DNA from 2 places in the Nitratireductor sp. CH_MIT9313-5 genome. Region 2 is predicted to be linked to the other one. Evidence: riboswitches for the same ligand, from Rfam matches in the RefSeq annotation. Region 2 holds a riboswitch; the other holds the start of a gene.
What was found. Region 2 has a riboswitch for cobalamin ahead of metE (5-methyltetrahydropteroyltriglutamate--homocysteine S-methyltransferase). Riboswitches for the same ligand answer to the same signal wherever they lie in the genome.

Region 1: it holds a riboswitch for cobalamin, as region 2 does, so the genes downstream of both, WA367_RS11350 (TonB-dependent receptor plug domain-containing protein) here and metE (5-methyltetrahydropteroyltriglutamate--homocysteine S-methyltransferase) in region 2, are expected to answer to the same signal.

Annotation. Positions count from the first base shown of each region.
Region 1 covers NZ_JAYMER010000014.1:793,569-801,529, forward strand. The annotation lists gene WA367_RS11340 (ABC transporter permease) at 1-555, opposite strand, end outside; gene WA367_RS11345 (ABC transporter substrate-binding protein) at 644-2,293, opposite strand; cobalamin riboswitch at 2,579-2,786, shown strand; gene WA367_RS11350 (TonB-dependent receptor plug domain-containing protein) at 2,914-4,905, shown strand; gene WA367_RS11355 (ABC transporter substrate-binding protein) at 5,019-5,795, shown strand; gene WA367_RS11360 (FecCD family ABC transporter permease) at 5,792-6,781, shown strand; gene WA367_RS11365 (ABC transporter ATP-binding protein) at 6,781-7,554, shown strand; gene WA367_RS11370 (TonB family protein) at 7,556-7,961, shown strand, end outside.
Region 2 covers NZ_JAYMER010000017.1:46,184-54,144, reverse strand. The annotation lists gene WA367_RS14255 (ribonucleoside-diphosphate reductase subunit alpha) at 1-2,112, shown strand, start outside; gene WA367_RS14250 (ribonucleotide-diphosphate reductase subunit beta) at 2,333-3,442, shown strand; cobalamin riboswitch at 3,512-3,721, shown strand; gene metE (5-methyltetrahydropteroyltriglutamate--homocysteine S-methyltransferase) at 3,821-6,136, shown strand; gene WA367_RS14240 (hypothetical protein) at 6,170-6,352, opposite strand; gene WA367_RS14235 (DUF427 domain-containing protein) at 6,493-6,879, shown strand; gene WA367_RS14230 (Crp/Fnr family transcriptional regulator) at 7,055-7,786, shown strand; gene metH (methionine synthase) at 7,940-7,961, shown strand, end outside.

The sequences.
Region 1 (7,961 bases), on a different contig from region 2:
CGCAAAGATGACGCCCGACACATATTCAGGCGTCGCGGTCGTTGCGATCGAGGCCACGGACAGGGTTCTGTCCGTCTTGGTGCCCTCCCGCATCCCCGCCAGAACGCCGATCAGCAATGCGACGGGCACCATGACGATCATCACCCAGAACATCAGAATACCGGTCGCCTTGAGCGCCGGGAAAAGCTTCTCGGCCACCGGAACCTTGAACTTGGTCGAACAGCCGAAATCACCCTGCAGAATTCCCCCGTAATAGGGTTCGGCAGGTTCGTCGCAATAGGTGAAGCGCGGCGTCACCGCCCCCGTTTCCGGATCGACATTCGGCTGCTTCTGCACCACGCCAAGCCATTGGCCGTAGCGCAGAAAGAAATTCTGTCGGTAGCCATTCTTCTCAAGCCAGCTTTCAAGCTGATCTTGCGTGGAGCGCATGTCGAGCTGGCTGATGGCCAGCTTCTTCAGGTTTGGCTCCAGATTGACAAGGAAGAAGACGACAAGCGTCAGGCAGAGCATGGTGAGTGCCATCACGCCAAGACGGCGCAGAATGAAGCTTAGCACGTTACCCCTCCCCCCTTTTTCGGGGGCCTTGTTATTCGGAAGGAAGGGGCCGGAGCCCGGCCCCCACCATCAAAGTTGCCGAACGGCCTCAGGCGTCGAGCCAGACCTCTGCCAGGTCGATCTCGAAGGTCTGATGCATGCCGTGGTTCATCACTTCCGGCGCGGAATGATTGTAGATCTTGCGCCAGTAGGGCTGAATGATGATGCCGGAATCCTGCAGATGCTGCTCGATATCCTTCATCACGGTCTTGCGCTCTTCGGCATCCGGGATTGTCAGCGCCTTCTCGATCATCTTGTCGAGTTCCTCGCTGGAATAGCCGCTCTCGTTCCAGGCTTCGCCCGACCGATAGGCAAGCGCGATCACCTGAATTCCAAGCGGGCGCATGTTCCAGTTGGTCATGGAATACGGATATTTCGTCCAGTCATTCCAGAAGGTCGAACCCGGCAGAACCTCGCGGTTCACCTTGAAACCGGCCTCGCGCAGCTGTGCGGCAATGGCGTCGCCGGTATTCTTGTGCCAATCCTCGTCAACGGTGATGAGCGTGTGCTCGTAATCCATCTGGCCCGCCTCTTCCATGAGAGCCTTGGCCTTCTCGATATCGCGCTCGATCTTCGGCAATTCGACATATTCGGGATGGATCGGGCAGACATGATGGTTTTCGGCCACCTCGCCCGCATTGCCGTAACCCAGCGCCAGAACCGTCGCATTGTCGACCGCAAGCTGCAACGCATTGCGCACCTTCTGGTCGTCATAGGGCGTGGCACCCACATTCGTGCGTGCAACGATCGTGTTGGCGGTCACCACCTCAGACTTTTCAAGGCCGAGACCGTCAAGAATGTCCACATAATCGGCCGTGGTTTCGTAATTGGTATGAACCTCTCCGGACTCGAAGGCGCTCAGCATGGCGGACGGGTCGGTGCCGTAGTCGATGAACTCGATGCCATCAAGATAGGCTTCACCGCCCCACCACTTGCCGTTTTCGCGCTTCTTCAGTTCCACGCGGTTGCCCACCTCGTAGGAGACGAGCTCGAACGGCCCCGTGCCGATCGGGTTGGCAACGAAATCACGACCCGTCTCATCGAAGCTTGGATGCACGATGAGCGCCGGATAATCGGCCATGCCGGGAATGAGCGAGATGTCCGGCTCGTTGAGCACGAGCTTGACGGTCATGTCATCGACCTTCTCGATGGCACCCTCGCGCGCCTTTTTGGTATCTGGGTCAACCAGCGAAACCATGCGGGTGGCCATGGAATTTCCTTCCACGCCCGCATCACACCAGCGCTTGATGTTGTAGATCACATCATCCGCGGTGAACTTGTCGCCATTGTTCCATTCCGCACCCGGGCGCACATGCAGCAGATATTCCGTGGCATCCTCATTGACTTCCCAGCTCTCGAGAAGACGGCCCTCGAAGGTGAAGTCGCGGGTATATTTCACCAGCGGTTCGAGTGTCTGACGCATGGCATTGGCAATTTCCGACCAGTCTGCAACGCGCGGATCTTTCGGCTCCTTGACGATCATTGCCACGCGCAGAACGCCGCCCTTCTTGGGCTCCTGCGCGGCTGCCGGAGTGGGCGCAGCCAAGCCGAGCATGCCATAAGCGCCAGCCGTGGTCGCACCGAAGGCGCTGGCAAGAGCAAGGAATTCGCGACGATCCATGACGCCAGCCTTTGCCTCACCGGCAAGTGCCGCAATCTTGTCTGGCACGCGTCCACCATTGCTTTTGAAGAATTTCATGTAGTCACTCCCACTCATTATGCTTCTCGTTCGTGGCCCGCAGCACAGGCACCGGTCTTTCCCACCCTTGCCAGATCTCCCACTGCCGCAGCCGATGATTGCCAGCTTGCAAAGCTTCCAATCCACCCGTGGCGGCCTTGTCCGGCAGGCGAAAAGCCCTTTCAACTGATGAGTTTGCGACATTTTTGACGCAAAAGCGATAGTCTTGGTCGCTTTTTCACGAGCTTTGTGCGGTGCACAGTTCGAGTCGCCCGTGACAGATTGACGCCACATTTACGACTTGGTAATCCTCGCGCCGTTCGAGGTGCTCCAGCTTCACCTTTGGAAGCCGGAGTTAAAAGGGAATACGGAAAAGGCATTTCGCCTCAGCCGTAGCTGCTCCCGCAACTGTATGCGCCGAGATTGAACTCACATGCCACTGGGTGAAGACCTGGGAAGGCGAGCCAATCGATGACGCGCAAGCCAGGAAACCTGCCTCGAAACGTCACCTACCGACTGCGGGAAGCTGTCGGGGCTGTGTCTAGCAGTGGTGGCGACTAGTCATCGCTGGCGAGGCACAAGCCGTTTCTGGTCTGCTCTCTCCGGCATTTGTAGCGTTTGATCGTCGCGAGGGGCACGACATGAGATTTTCCTTGAGCCGCCAGGCTCTCACCACCACCGTATCCGCCATCTGCCTTGGCGCCATGGCGAACACTGCCAGCGCACAGGACCTCGACCTCGGCGAAATTGTCGTCACGCCCAACCGCACGCCGACCGAACTGTCGAAGACCGGCTCAAGCGTCACGGTCATCGATCAGAAGCAGATTGAAGAGCAGAGCCAGCCGCTGGTCGCGGATTATCTGAGCCGGGTGCCGGGTGTCGCCATCTCCAGCACCGGCGGACCGGGTGCGGAAGGCAGCTTCGCCATCCGCGGTGCGCCAAAGCGCTATGTGAAGACGCTCTATAACGGGATCGACATTTCGGACCCGACGAACACGCAGGTTCAGACCTCTTACCAGTATCTGCTTTCCGGCGGCCTCGACAGCATCGAGGTGCTGAAGGGCTCCCAGAGCACGCTCTACGGCTCCGAAGCCATTGCCGGCGTGGTCAGCTTTTCCACCCTCGGCGAAGTCGAACCGGGTGTAACGCATCTACTTTCCGGCGAAGGCGGCTCCTTCGGCACCGCGCGCGGCTCCTACGGCCTGCGCGCTTCCAACGGCGACAGCCGACTGTCCTTCAACGCTACGGGCTACCGCACCGACGGCATTTCCGCCGCAGCCGCAGGCACGGAACGCGACGGCTACGAAAACATCACGCTCGACATTGCTGCAGAGCATGCCTTCAGCGACATGTTCTCGGTGTTTGGCTCGGGGCTCTACATTGATGGTGAGGCGGAGTTTGATGATGATCGCTATGTCGATTCGATCACCGGCGAGCTATTCGAACCGTCGGACAACCTCATCAACACCAATCTCAGCGAGCAGCTGGCAGGCCGAATGGGGTTCAACGTAAATCTGCTTGATGGCCGCCTGAAGAACTCCTTCTCCGTTCAAGCTTCTAAGATGAACCGAGACATAACCTCGTCCCATCCGCTTTTCGGCCCCTTCGACGCCAGCTATTCAGGCAGGCGCATCAAAGCCGATTACCAAGGTTCGCTCGAGGCAAATGACTGGCTCACACTGCAATTCGGAGCCGATCATGAGCGGCAAAACGCTCAAGTTACCGACAACTATGGAACGGATACAGACGACTCGCATTCCATGAGTGGCATTTGGGGCCAAGCGATTGGTGAGGTCGCCCCTAATTTCGTACTGTCGGGGGGCTTGCGATACGACCATCACAGCGAGTTCGGGGGTCACGCAACCTATCGCGCAACGGCTTCGTACTTGTTCGAGGACTTCGGAGCGCGTCTGCACAGCTCGGTTGGAACCGGCTTCCGTTCGCCGAGCCTCTACGAGCTTTTCGCACCTTATGCTGGAAATGCCGCCCTGCAACCTGAAACGAGCTTCAGCTTCGACGCAGGTATCGAGCAAACGCTCTTAGATGGCCGACTTGTTGCTGATGCCACGTTCTTCATGCTCGACATCGACAACCTGATCATCTACGACAATTCCACGTACTCATACGAGCAGTCTGTCGGGACAACGCGGTCGAAGGGTATTGAAACATCCTTGACTTGGCAGGCTACGAACTGGCTGGATGTTGGCGCGAGCTATACGTTTACTGACTCGGAAAACCCTGATGGCTCTCGCGCGGTTCGCATACCTGAGCATAGCGTGGGCTTGTCTATCGTTGCGCGGCCAGCGGAGAAGTGGACCCTCGCAGCGTCAGCCAACATCCCGATCGGCGCGATAGACAGGATCACCGTAGGAAGTGAGCCCTACGACACTACCTGCTACCCCGCTCCCAGTTTCACCCCGACCTCTTGCACAAGATATAGAGGCGTTCCAGAAGACGTCGAACTCGACGACTATTTTCTCCTGAACGCCAAGGTTGCCTACAAGCCGACCGAGGACACGGAGCTTTATCTGCGCGGCGAGAACCTGCTGGATCAGGATTATCAGACCGCGCGCGGCTACGGCACGCCGGGTATCTCGGTCTTCGCCGGATTCAAAGCCAAGTTCGGACAGTAATGGTCAGACGCCGGAAACCCATATCCTTCTTTTCCGGTTTAGCGATTATCGCCGGCGCAGCTCTTGCTGCGCCGGTTTTTTCTGATTTGGCTGAAGCTCAGCCGCAGCGGGTCATGTCGCTCAATCTTTGTACCGACCAGCTTGCCCTGGCCCTGGCCGCGCCCAGCCAGCTGGCCTCGGTTTCATTCCTTGCGCGTGAGCCGGTCATGTCGCCTGAGCACGAAAAGGCGAAAGCCCTGCCCATCAATCATGGTCGGGCAGAAGAGGTCTTCCTCGCCTCTCCCGACCTTGTGGTCACCGGTACCTTTTCCCTGCACAACACGACCCAGCTTCTGAAGAAGCTTGGTTTCCGCGTGGAGGAATTCGGCTTCAACCAGCAACTTGAAGCCATCCCCGCCGATATCCGCCGCATGGGTGAGCTTCTTGAACGTCAGGAGGAAGCAGAGCGTCTGGCAGCAGCATTCGAGGACGAACTGTCTTCCGCCAGGCAGCAACTTTGCGGCCCCGCGCCCACAATGCTGATCTATGACCAGAACGGGGTTTCTCCGGGAGCTGGAACCCTCGCCCATTCGGTGATGGAAGCAGCCGGCTTTCGAAATCTTGCTGCCGAACAGGGCCTGAACGGTGTCGGCCCCTTCCCTCTCGAAGCGGTCATCGAGTCCCGACCCGATGTCATTGTCACCTCATCGGCAACAGGCAATGCACCCACACTGGGGGAAATGGTTCCGCGACATCCTGCGCTGAAGACCCTGCCGGACACATTGATCGGTGATTTCATTCCTGACGGTACACTGTCTTGTGCAAGCCCGGCGACGATCCTTGCCGTTCGCGCACTTGTGGAGCTGCGCCGCAGAATTGCCCCATGCAGGCGCGAAAGGGAGGCGCAATGACCGCGCTGCGCCTCAATATTTCACTTCTCGTCCTGATGCTGCTTCTGTTCATCCTCTCACTTGGCGTGGGTCCGGCAGAACTGGGCTTCAGGGAGAGCTTTCACGGCCTGTTTGCCGGCGGTGGCGAAGCAGCAGCGATCATCATGCGTAAAATTCGCCTGCCCCGCGCTTTGCTTGGACTGATGATCGGTTTCACGCTCGGCCTATCAGGCGCCGTGCTGCAGGGTTTCTTGCGCAATCCGCTGGCAGAACCCGGCATTATCGGCGTGTCTTCAACAGCCGCCTTCGGCGCCGTGCTTGTCTTCTATTCGGGTCTTGCCGGCAGCGCGCTATACGCCCTGCCTGCCGGTGCGCTGATGGGCGCACTCATCGCCGTTATAGCCTTGCTCGCTCTTTCAGCACGCGGCGGCTCCACGCTTACCCTTATCCTTGCCGGTGTGGCGCTCTCCAGCCTGTCAGGCGCTCTTACGTCCCTGGTCCTCAATCTCTCGCCCAATCCGTTCGCAGCCTATGAGATCATCTTCTGGCTCCTGGGTGCGTTGAAGGACCGTTCCATGGATCATGTGTGGATTGCCGCACCCCTGATGGTAATCGGCGGGCTGCTGATCGCTGCCAGCGCCCGCGCGATCGACGCCCTGTCGCTTGGCGAGGAAGCGGCTGCCAGCATGGGCATCCACATGCCCCGCGCGCGCCTGCTCATCGTTGCAGGTGTGGCGCTCGGCGTGGGGGCAGCAACAGCTGTTGCCGGAACCATCGGCTTCATCGGGCTGGTCGTCCCTCACCTCATTCGCCCGCTGACGAACAGAATGCCCAGCGCCCTGCTCCTGCCATCTGCCCTTGGCGGTGCCGCGCTTCTACTGGCTTCCGATGTCGCGGTCCGCGTGATCCTGCCTGCAGGCGAGCTGAATGTCGGCGTGCTCACCGCGCTCATCGGAGCACCGTTCTTCCTGTGGCTTGTGGCGCGCGCGCGACGGGAGATGCTGTGATGGTGCTCTCCATCATAAACCTCTCGGTGAAGCTGGGCGATCAAAAGGCGGTCGACAACCTTTCGTTTGATATGAACCGCGGTGAAGTGGTCGGGCTCCTGGGGCCCAATGGAGCGGGCAAGTCCACCCTCATGCGGGCCATCACGCATCTGCAGTTGCACGACGGCAGCATCTCCATTGATGGAAAAGACCCTGCAGCGCTTTCATCAAATGAACGGGCCAGGCTGGTGGCCTATCTTCCCCAGACGCGCACCATAGGCTGGCGCATTACCGTGCGGGATCTGGTGGCACTTGGCCGCATGCCGTTCAGGGCATTCGGCACCCGCGAAAGTGCAACGGACCGCGAAGCAATTGAAGCCGCCCTTGAACTGACCGACACCCAGCATCTGGCAAGCCGGATCGCCTCGGAGCTTTCTGGCGGCGAACAAGCTCGTGTCTTGACGGCGCGAGCGGTCGCGCAAACAACCCCGCTCATGGTCGCTGACGAGCCCGCCTCGGGCCTTGATCCGGCTCATCAGATAATGCTGATGCAGGCACTGCGCAGGCTCGCAAGTCAGGGTCGCAGCGTTCTTGTGTCTCTCCACGACCTCACTCTGGCTGCCCGCTGGTGCGATCGCGTGGTCCTGCTCGACAAGGGCAGCGTGGCAGATGAAGGTCGGCCGGACAAAGTCTTCACCCGCCAGCGACTTGCAACCGTTTACGGCGTCCGAACACAGATTGCCCATAGCGCCGATGGTCTCGTCATTACGCCCACTGATCTGGTGGAACGCTAGAATGCGCCGGTTCCTGCCCCGCAGCTCCGGTTTGGTGGTGGCAACGATTCTGTCGATCGCGGCTCATGCCGCCGTCCTGCACTGGCTGTCCGAAAAGCTGCCGCCCGGCGGAGAAGTGGAAGGCCCAGCACCTGCAATGCTGGAAATCGTCCTGGAGAACGCATCGCAGGACGCGGTCACGCCAATATCGCCGGTCGAAGCCTCCTCGGCAGTGGCGCCCAACACCAACGACCAGGAAGAGACCGCAGCCAGAGCGGTAGAGCCGGTCGCCGATCTGGAGCAGGTTTCCCCTGTCCCTGACACGGCACCCGTCCAACCGGTACAGCCAGCGCGGTCCCTGGCCCGTGCTCCCGTTCAAGCCGAAGAGACGACACCGGCAGCTCCGCAACAAGCTGAAAGCGTGAAGC
Region 2 (7,961 bases):
GCCGAGCGCTATCCCGCCTATTTCAAGGGCTTCATCGAAGCAGGCATCGAAGCGGAGATGCTGGACCCGGAGCTTGCACGCTTCGATCTGGATCGCATCGCTGGGGCAATCAAGCCGGAGCGTGACCTGCAATTCCAATATCTGGGGCTGCAGACGCTCTATGATCGTTATTTCCTGCACAAGGACGGCGCGCGCTATGAGCTGCCGCAGGCTTTCTTCATGCGTGTCGCGATGGGGCTGGCCATTCGCGAGATCGATCGCGAGGCGCGGGCGATCGAGTTCTACAATCTGATCTCGTCCTTCGACTTCATGTGCTCGACGCCGACGCTCTTCAATTCCGGCACGCGCCGTCCGCAGCTTTCCTCCTGCTTCCTGACGACGGTTGCCGATGATCTCGACGGCATCTTCAAGGCGGTGAAGGACAATGCGCTTCTGGCGAAATATTCCGGCGGGCTTGGCAATGACTGGACGCCGGTGCGCGGGCTTGGTGCCCATATCAAGGGCACAAATGGTCAGAGCCAGGGCGTGGTGCCCTTTCTGAAGGTCGCCAATGACACGGCCATTGCCGTCAATCAGGGGGGCAAGCGCAAGGGCGCGGTCTGCGCCTATCTGGAAACCTGGCATATCGACATCGAGGAATTTCTGGATCTGCGCAAGAACACTGGCGACGACCGGCGGCGCACCCATGACATGAACACGGCCAACTGGGTGCCGGACCTGTTCATGGAGCGGGTGGAGGCCGATGGCGAATGGACTTTGTTCTCGCCCGATGAGACGCCCGACCTGCACGACCTCTACGGCGTGGATTTCGCCAAGGCCTATGCGGCTTACGAGGAGAAAGCGAAGCGCGGGGAACTGCGCGTCTACAAGACGCTGCGCGCGATCGATCTGTGGCGGCGGATGCTGACCATGCTCTTCGAGACAGGCCATCCGTGGATCACGTTCAAGGACCCATGCAATCTGCGCTCGCCGCAGGGCCATGTCGGCGTGGTTCACTCGTCAAATCTGTGCACGGAAATCACGCTGAACACATCCAGGGATGAAGTGGCGGTCTGCAATCTGGGCTCGGTCAATCTTGCTGCCCATGTGAGCGAGAAGGGTCTCGACTTCGACAAGCTGGAACGCACCGTGAAGACGGCGATGCGGATGCTCGACAATGTGGTCGACATCAATTTCTACACGATCCCCGAAGCGCGGGCCTCCAATCTGCGTCACCGTCCGGTCGGTCTTGGCCTTATGGGCTTTCAGGATGCCTTGCAGAAGCTGCGCATTGCCTATTCATCCGATGAGGCAGTGGAATTTGCCGACCGCTCCATGGAAGCGATCTCCTATCATGCGATCTCGGCTTCAACCGATCTTGCTGAAGAGCGCGGCGCCTATGCCAGCTTCAAGGGCTCGCTCTGGTCGAAGGGTGTGCTGCCCATCGACAGCATCAATCGCGTCAGCCATGCCCGTGGCTTCAACGAGATGGACGAGACGGCAACGCTCGATTGGGACAGCCTGCGCAAGCGGGTGAAGAAGGCGGGCATGCGCAATTCCAACTGCATGGCCATCGCTCCGACAGCGACGATTTCCAATATTTGCGGCGTCAGCCAGTCGATCGAGCCCGCCTATCAGAACCTCTTCGTCAAATCGAACATGTCGGGCGACTTCACTGTCGTGAATGCAGCACTCGTGCGTGACCTGAAGGCGCGCGGGCTGTGGGACGAGGTGATGGTGTCCGACCTGAAATATTATGACGGTTCCGTTGGCCAGATCGACCGTATTCCTGATGATCTGAAGGCGCTTTACGCAACAGCCTTCGAGATGGACGCAAGCTGGCTGATCGAAGCCGCATCACGCCGTCAGAAGTGGCTCGATCAGGCACAGTCGCTCAATCTCTACCTCGCCAATCCGTCCGGCAAGAAACTCGATGCGCTTTACCGGCTGGCATGGCGCAAGGGCTTGAAGACTACCTACTATCTGCGTGCCAGTGCCGCGACTTCCGTGGAGAAGTCGACGCTCAAAGGTACGGACGGGAAGCTGAATGCCGTGTCGGTGGAGCCGACGGTCTATGCCTCTGCGCCTAAGGCTTGTGCGATTGATGATCCTGAGTGTGAGGCTTGTCAGTGAGGCATTGTCGGGCGGTGCGGCTTTCGCACCCCCCTCTGCCCTGCCGGGCATCTCCCCCACAAGGGGGGAGATCGGCCTGCAGGACCGCCCCGCTTGATCTAACTTGCACCTACTTTGCCGCGCGTGATCTCCCCACCCGTGGGGGAGATGGCCGGCAGGCCAGAGGGGGGCGTGCAGTGCTCTGGCTCATGAACACCTGAAACTTCCCCGGAGAACCCAAATGCTGAACTGGAACGAAGAAACGCCCGCATCCCCATCCCCTCAAACCACCGAGGCCGATGCCACCGGCCTTGGCGCGATCGAACGTGGTGGCGCACGCGTTTCTGTTGATGACAAGCGCATGATCAATGCGCGGGCGGATGTGAACCAACTCCTGCCGCTGAAATACAAATGGGCGTGGGAGAAATATCTCTCCGGCTGCAACAATCACTGGATGCCGACCGAAGTGTCGATGCAGGCCGATATTGCACTTTGGAAGTCACGCGATGGGCTGACCGAGGACGAGCGGCGCATGCTCAAGCGCAATCTGGGCTTCTTCGCGGCCTCGGAGTCGCTGGTGGCCAACAATATCGTGCTCGCCATCTACCGGCACCTGACCAATCCGGAATGCCGGCAGTATCTGCTGCGTCAGGCTTTTGAGGAAGCCGTCCACACGCACACCTTCCAGTATATCGTGGAAAGCCTGGGCCTGGATGAGGGCGAGCTTTTCAACATGTATCGCGAAGTGCCCTCAATCACCGACAAGGCGGCATGGGCGCTGGAATATACCAAGCATCTGGACGATCCGGATTTCCAGACCGGTACGCCGGAAGCCGATCAGGCTTTCCTGCGCGATCTGGTCGCCTTCTATGTGATCTTCGAGGGCATGTGGTTCTATACCGGCTTCGCGCAGATCCTCTCTCTCGGGCGGCGCAACAAGATGGTGGGGATTGCCGAGCAGTATCAGTACATCCTGCGCGACGAGAGCATCCACCTGAATTTCGGTATCGACGTCATCAACCAGATCAAGCACGAGAACCCACATCTGTGGACCGATGCTTTCAAGAACGAAGTGCGCAGCATGATCCGCGAGGCGGCGGAGCTGGAAGCGGCATACGGGCGCGATACGATGCCGCGCGGCTTCCTTGGTCTCAATGCCGAGCTTTGCGAGCAATATATGCACTTCATCGCCAATCGCCGCTGCGCACAGCTGGGGCTTGAGGCGGTTTTCGAGGCCAGCGAAAATCCGTTCCCGTGGATGTCGGAGGCGATGGATCTGAAGAAGGAGAAGAACTTCTTCGAGACCCGCGTGATCGAATACCAAAATGGTGGTGCACTGAGCTGGGATTGAGGCTTCGGTCGATCACTTAAAGATATAAACATTTCTTTATATACACATTGACACAGGCGCGGCTTCGGGCGAAGCTGCGCCTGTCGTGGTTCCGAGGCATGGATGGTCCATGTTTCGGCCAAGAGGGAATGCGGTGCGCCGGTGACGGCAATTCCGCGGCTGCCCCCGCAACTGTAGGCGGAGAGCGCCTGTCCATCATGCCACTGCGCGATAGCGCGGGAAGGCGGGCAGGGGCGATGACCCGCAAGCCAGGAGACCTGCCACGGCGCATCACAACCACGGGCGGGGTGTCCCGGTGAGGGTTTGCGCTGCGGCCATCCGTTGCCGTGCGCTTTTGCCTTTCCGTCACAACCCCGTCCCGACAGACCGGGGTTTGAAATGTCTGGAAATATCAAGATTGCAGCACTGGGCTTGCCGCGCATAGGCGCCAGGCGAGAACTGAAATTCGCCTTGGAGGGCTTCTGGTCGGGGAAGCTGACCGAGGCCGAACTTCTCGCAAGGGCGGCAGAATTGCGCGCAGAAAACTGGAGGCGCCTGCAGAGACTAGGGGTGGATGTCATCCCGTCCAATGATTTTTCGCTCTATGACCATGTGCTGGACATGGCGGTGACCGTGGGCGCGGTGCCTGAGCGCTTCGAGCAGGTTAAAGCGGGCGGTGCACTGGCGACCTATTTCGCCATGGCGCGCGGCAGTACAGGTGCTGAGCGCCACGCCTGCGGGCATTCTCACGATGGCGGCGTTGCAGCGCTTGAGATGACCAAGTGGTTCGACACGAATTACCATTACATGGTGCCGGAACTACACGCCGGACAAGGGTTTGCTCTGGCCGGCGACAAGCCGGTTGAAGAATATCTGGAAGCCCGGGCGTTGGGCATCCAGACGCGGCCCGTACTGCTTGGACCCGTGTCATTTCTGAAACTCAGCAAAAGCGTTGATGGAAGTGACCCGCTAGACCTGCTGCCGCGATTGTTGCCGGTCTATACCGAGCTTCTGGCGCGTTTGCGGGAAGCGGGAGCCGAATGGGTGCAGATCGACGAGCCATGCCTTGTGCTCGATCTTCAGGAGCATGAGCGCGAGGCCTATGCGTTTGGGTTCGGTGCGCTTGCCACCAAACATGCGCCGAAGATCATGCTTGCCTCTTATTTCGGCGGGCTGGCAGAAAATCTCGCAGTCGTTTCCACGCTCCCCGTCGATGGCGTCCATGTTGATCTGGTGCGTGCTCCCGATCAGCTTGAGGCAGTTCTGGATGCGGTTCACCCGGAGAAAGTGCTGTCTTTGGGTGTCATTGACGGGCGCAATGTGTGGCGGGCGGATCTTGTGCGCCTCATCGAGCGGCTGGAACCGGTTGTGAAAGAGCGTGAGGGGGCTGTGCAGATCGCACCTTCCTGCTCGCTTCTTCATGTGCCGATTGATCTGGAGCTTGAGACCGAGCTTGATGCGAATTTGAAGACCTGGCTGGCTTTCGCTCTACAGAAGATCGAGGAGCTTGGCGTGCTGAAAGCGGCGCTTTCCGGCGAGGCGGGACGTGTTGGCGAGCGAATTGAGGCGGCCACCCGCGCGCTTGAGGCGCGACGCAGATCGGCGAAAGTGCACAGTCAGGCCGTTGCGGCTCGTCTTGCGCAAGTCACGGCGGGAATGGCCAGGCGCAGCCTCGATTTCGAGACGCGTCGAAAATTGCAGAACGCGGCGCTTGGCCTGCCTTCGTTTCCTACAACCACGATCGGCTCCTTCCCGCAGACGGCTGAGGTGAGGAAAGCGCGGGCGGCGCACCGGCGCGGTGAGCTTGGTACTGCAGACTATGTTCATTATCTGCGTCGAGAAACGGAAGCGGCCATTCGCTGGCAGGAAGAGGTGGGGCTGGATGTGCTCGTGCACGGCGAATTCGAGCGCAATGACATGGTCCAGTATTTTGGTGAGCAGCTTTCGGGTTATGCCTTCACCCGGCATGGATGGGTGCAGAGCTATGGTTCGCGTTATGTGCGCCCGCCGGTGATCTTCGGCGACGTCTCGCGGCCGGAACCCATGACCGTCGACGGGGCGAAATTCGCACAATCGCTGACGGACAAGCCGGTGAAGGGCATGCTGACGGGGCCGGTGACCATGCTGCAATGGTCGTTCCCGCGCGATGACGTGCCACGGGAGACGACCTGCCGACAAATCGCGCTGGCGCTGCGTGACGAGGTGCAGGACCTGGAAGCCGCCGGCATCAGCGTCATTCAGGTCGATGAGCCTGCGCTGCGCGAGGGGCTGCCCTTGAAGCGGGGAGAATGGCAGCACTATCTGGACTGGGCGGTAGAGTGTTTCCGTCTTGCGGCCAGCGGTGTGGCACCTGAGACGCAGATCCACACCCATATGTGCTATGCGGAGTTCAACGATATCATCGAGGCCATCGAAGCGCTGGACGCCGACGTGATCTCGATCGAGACCTCCCGCTCACGCATGGAGCTTTTGGAAGCCTTTTCCGGCCATGCCTATGGGAAGGGTATCGGTCCGGGCGTCTTCGATATTCACTCCCCCCGCGTACCATCGGCTGAGGAAATGTCCGAACTTCTGCACAAGGCCAAGAGCAACCTCAAACCCTGGCAGATCTGGGTCAATCCGGATTGTGGTTTGAAAACGCGGGCATGGGAGGAAGTGCGGCCCGCACTTGCCAATATGGTAGCGGCCGCAAGGAAGCTGCGCTTGTCGGCGTAACATCAAGGGCGGGTGCGATTGAGCATCCGCTCATCAATGCCGGGGTGGCATGGTCGGGTCGTCCTGATAGAGCCGCTCCGTTCCCTCGTGCTGACGCAGCTTTTCGCTGGCTTTCAACCGACGGCGACGGATCACGGCGTAGATCACCGCAATACCCAGAATGATCGGACCGCCTGCGACTGTCAGAAGCCACAGGAAATTGCTTGAATGTATCACGCCTTGCTCCTGTCAGGGATTAGGACGGCTTTGGCGCCGCCGTGCATGCGGGAACAATGCGGGCGGTTGTCGGGTGGTTCCCTCCGGAACCTAATGCGCGTGGGTGCCGTTCCTCTGGCAAGCTAAAGCGAGGTATGACGATGAGCGCTACATCAGACCGCATTTCCATTCGCCCTTATGACGGCACGGTCAATGTTTTCTTCTCCGACGCCGTCGTGGCTTCGACCGAGAAGGCATTGGTGCTTGAGGAGGAAGGTCACAAGCCTGTCTTCTACGTGCCGTTCGATCACATCTATTTCGACTTCTTCCGCAAGAGCGCGACCACCACGACCTGCCCCTTCAAGGGCGATGCTTCCTATTGGAGTGTAGAGGCGGTGGGCGAGGCTGCTGATGACGTGATGTGGGCTTATGAAACGCCACATGAGGATGTACGGCAGATAGCGGGCTATGGGGCCTTTGATCCTGACAAGGTGGATATCGAGGCCGCGCCCATCGACAGTCCGCGCCACGTTCCGGATACGGAATGACTGCACGGGAGTTGAGTGCCAAAATTTGTTGTTCAGGCCGTCGAGCGCAAGCTTGACGGCTTTCCATTTGCGCATGCCCCACTGTAAGTGCTTCTTGGACAAAGCAGATCGCCACAACTAGGCTGACGATCCTGCGCATGAAGCAGAAAAAACGATAGCGGGTGGGGTGGGCACGGTGAACAAGGATGAGCGATCCTTTCTGATCAATATGCTGGAGCGGCATGACCACATGAGCGATGAAGAGCGGCAGGCCATCATCGCCTTGCCCGCCCGCATGCGCAGCTTTGCTTCCGGCGAGGAACTTGTTGCCGAGGATTCGCGACCCGAGGAAGCCTGCCTGATCGTGGAGGGTTTCGCCGCACGTGCTCAGTATCTGGCCAATGGCAAGCGCCAGATATCAGCCGTCCATATTCCCGGTGACTTTGTTGACCTGCACAGCATGTTGCTGAAAGTCATGGACCATGCGGTGATTGCGGTCGGACCCTGCCGCGCAGCCTTTGTGCCGCATATCAATTTGCGGCGTCTCACCGAGACGCATCCGCATCTCACGCGCCTGCTGTGGCATACGACGCTGGTCGATGCCGCCATCCAGCGGGCCTGGATCGTATCGCTTGGGCGGATGAGCGCGGAGCAGCAGATGGGGCATCTCCTGTGCGAGCTCTATACGCGACTGCGCGCGGTCGGCGTGATCGAGGGCGACAGTTTCGATTTTCCGCCTACTCAAGCCATGATCTCCGACATGTTGGGCATGTCCACCGTGTATGTGAACAAGACGCTCGCCAATCTACGCTCGACCGGCTTTGTCGAATGGCGCGACCGGCGCGTGCGGATTGTCGACTTCGACCGTCTGGCCGAGATGTGCGAGTTCGACCCGCGCTATCTCAATCTGTGGCAGGAGCCGCGCTGATTTCCGGCACTTGCCTGTCTGTTGCCTGCTTCCTCGCCTATATTGGATGAGCAGGGCCAGATGCCGCACGCGATGGCATGTCTCGCATGACCGCATGTTGACATAAAGATATCTTTATGTGATGGCTCGGCGAAATCGACGAGAGGAAGTTCCGTGTCTGAGAATCCGTCCGCCC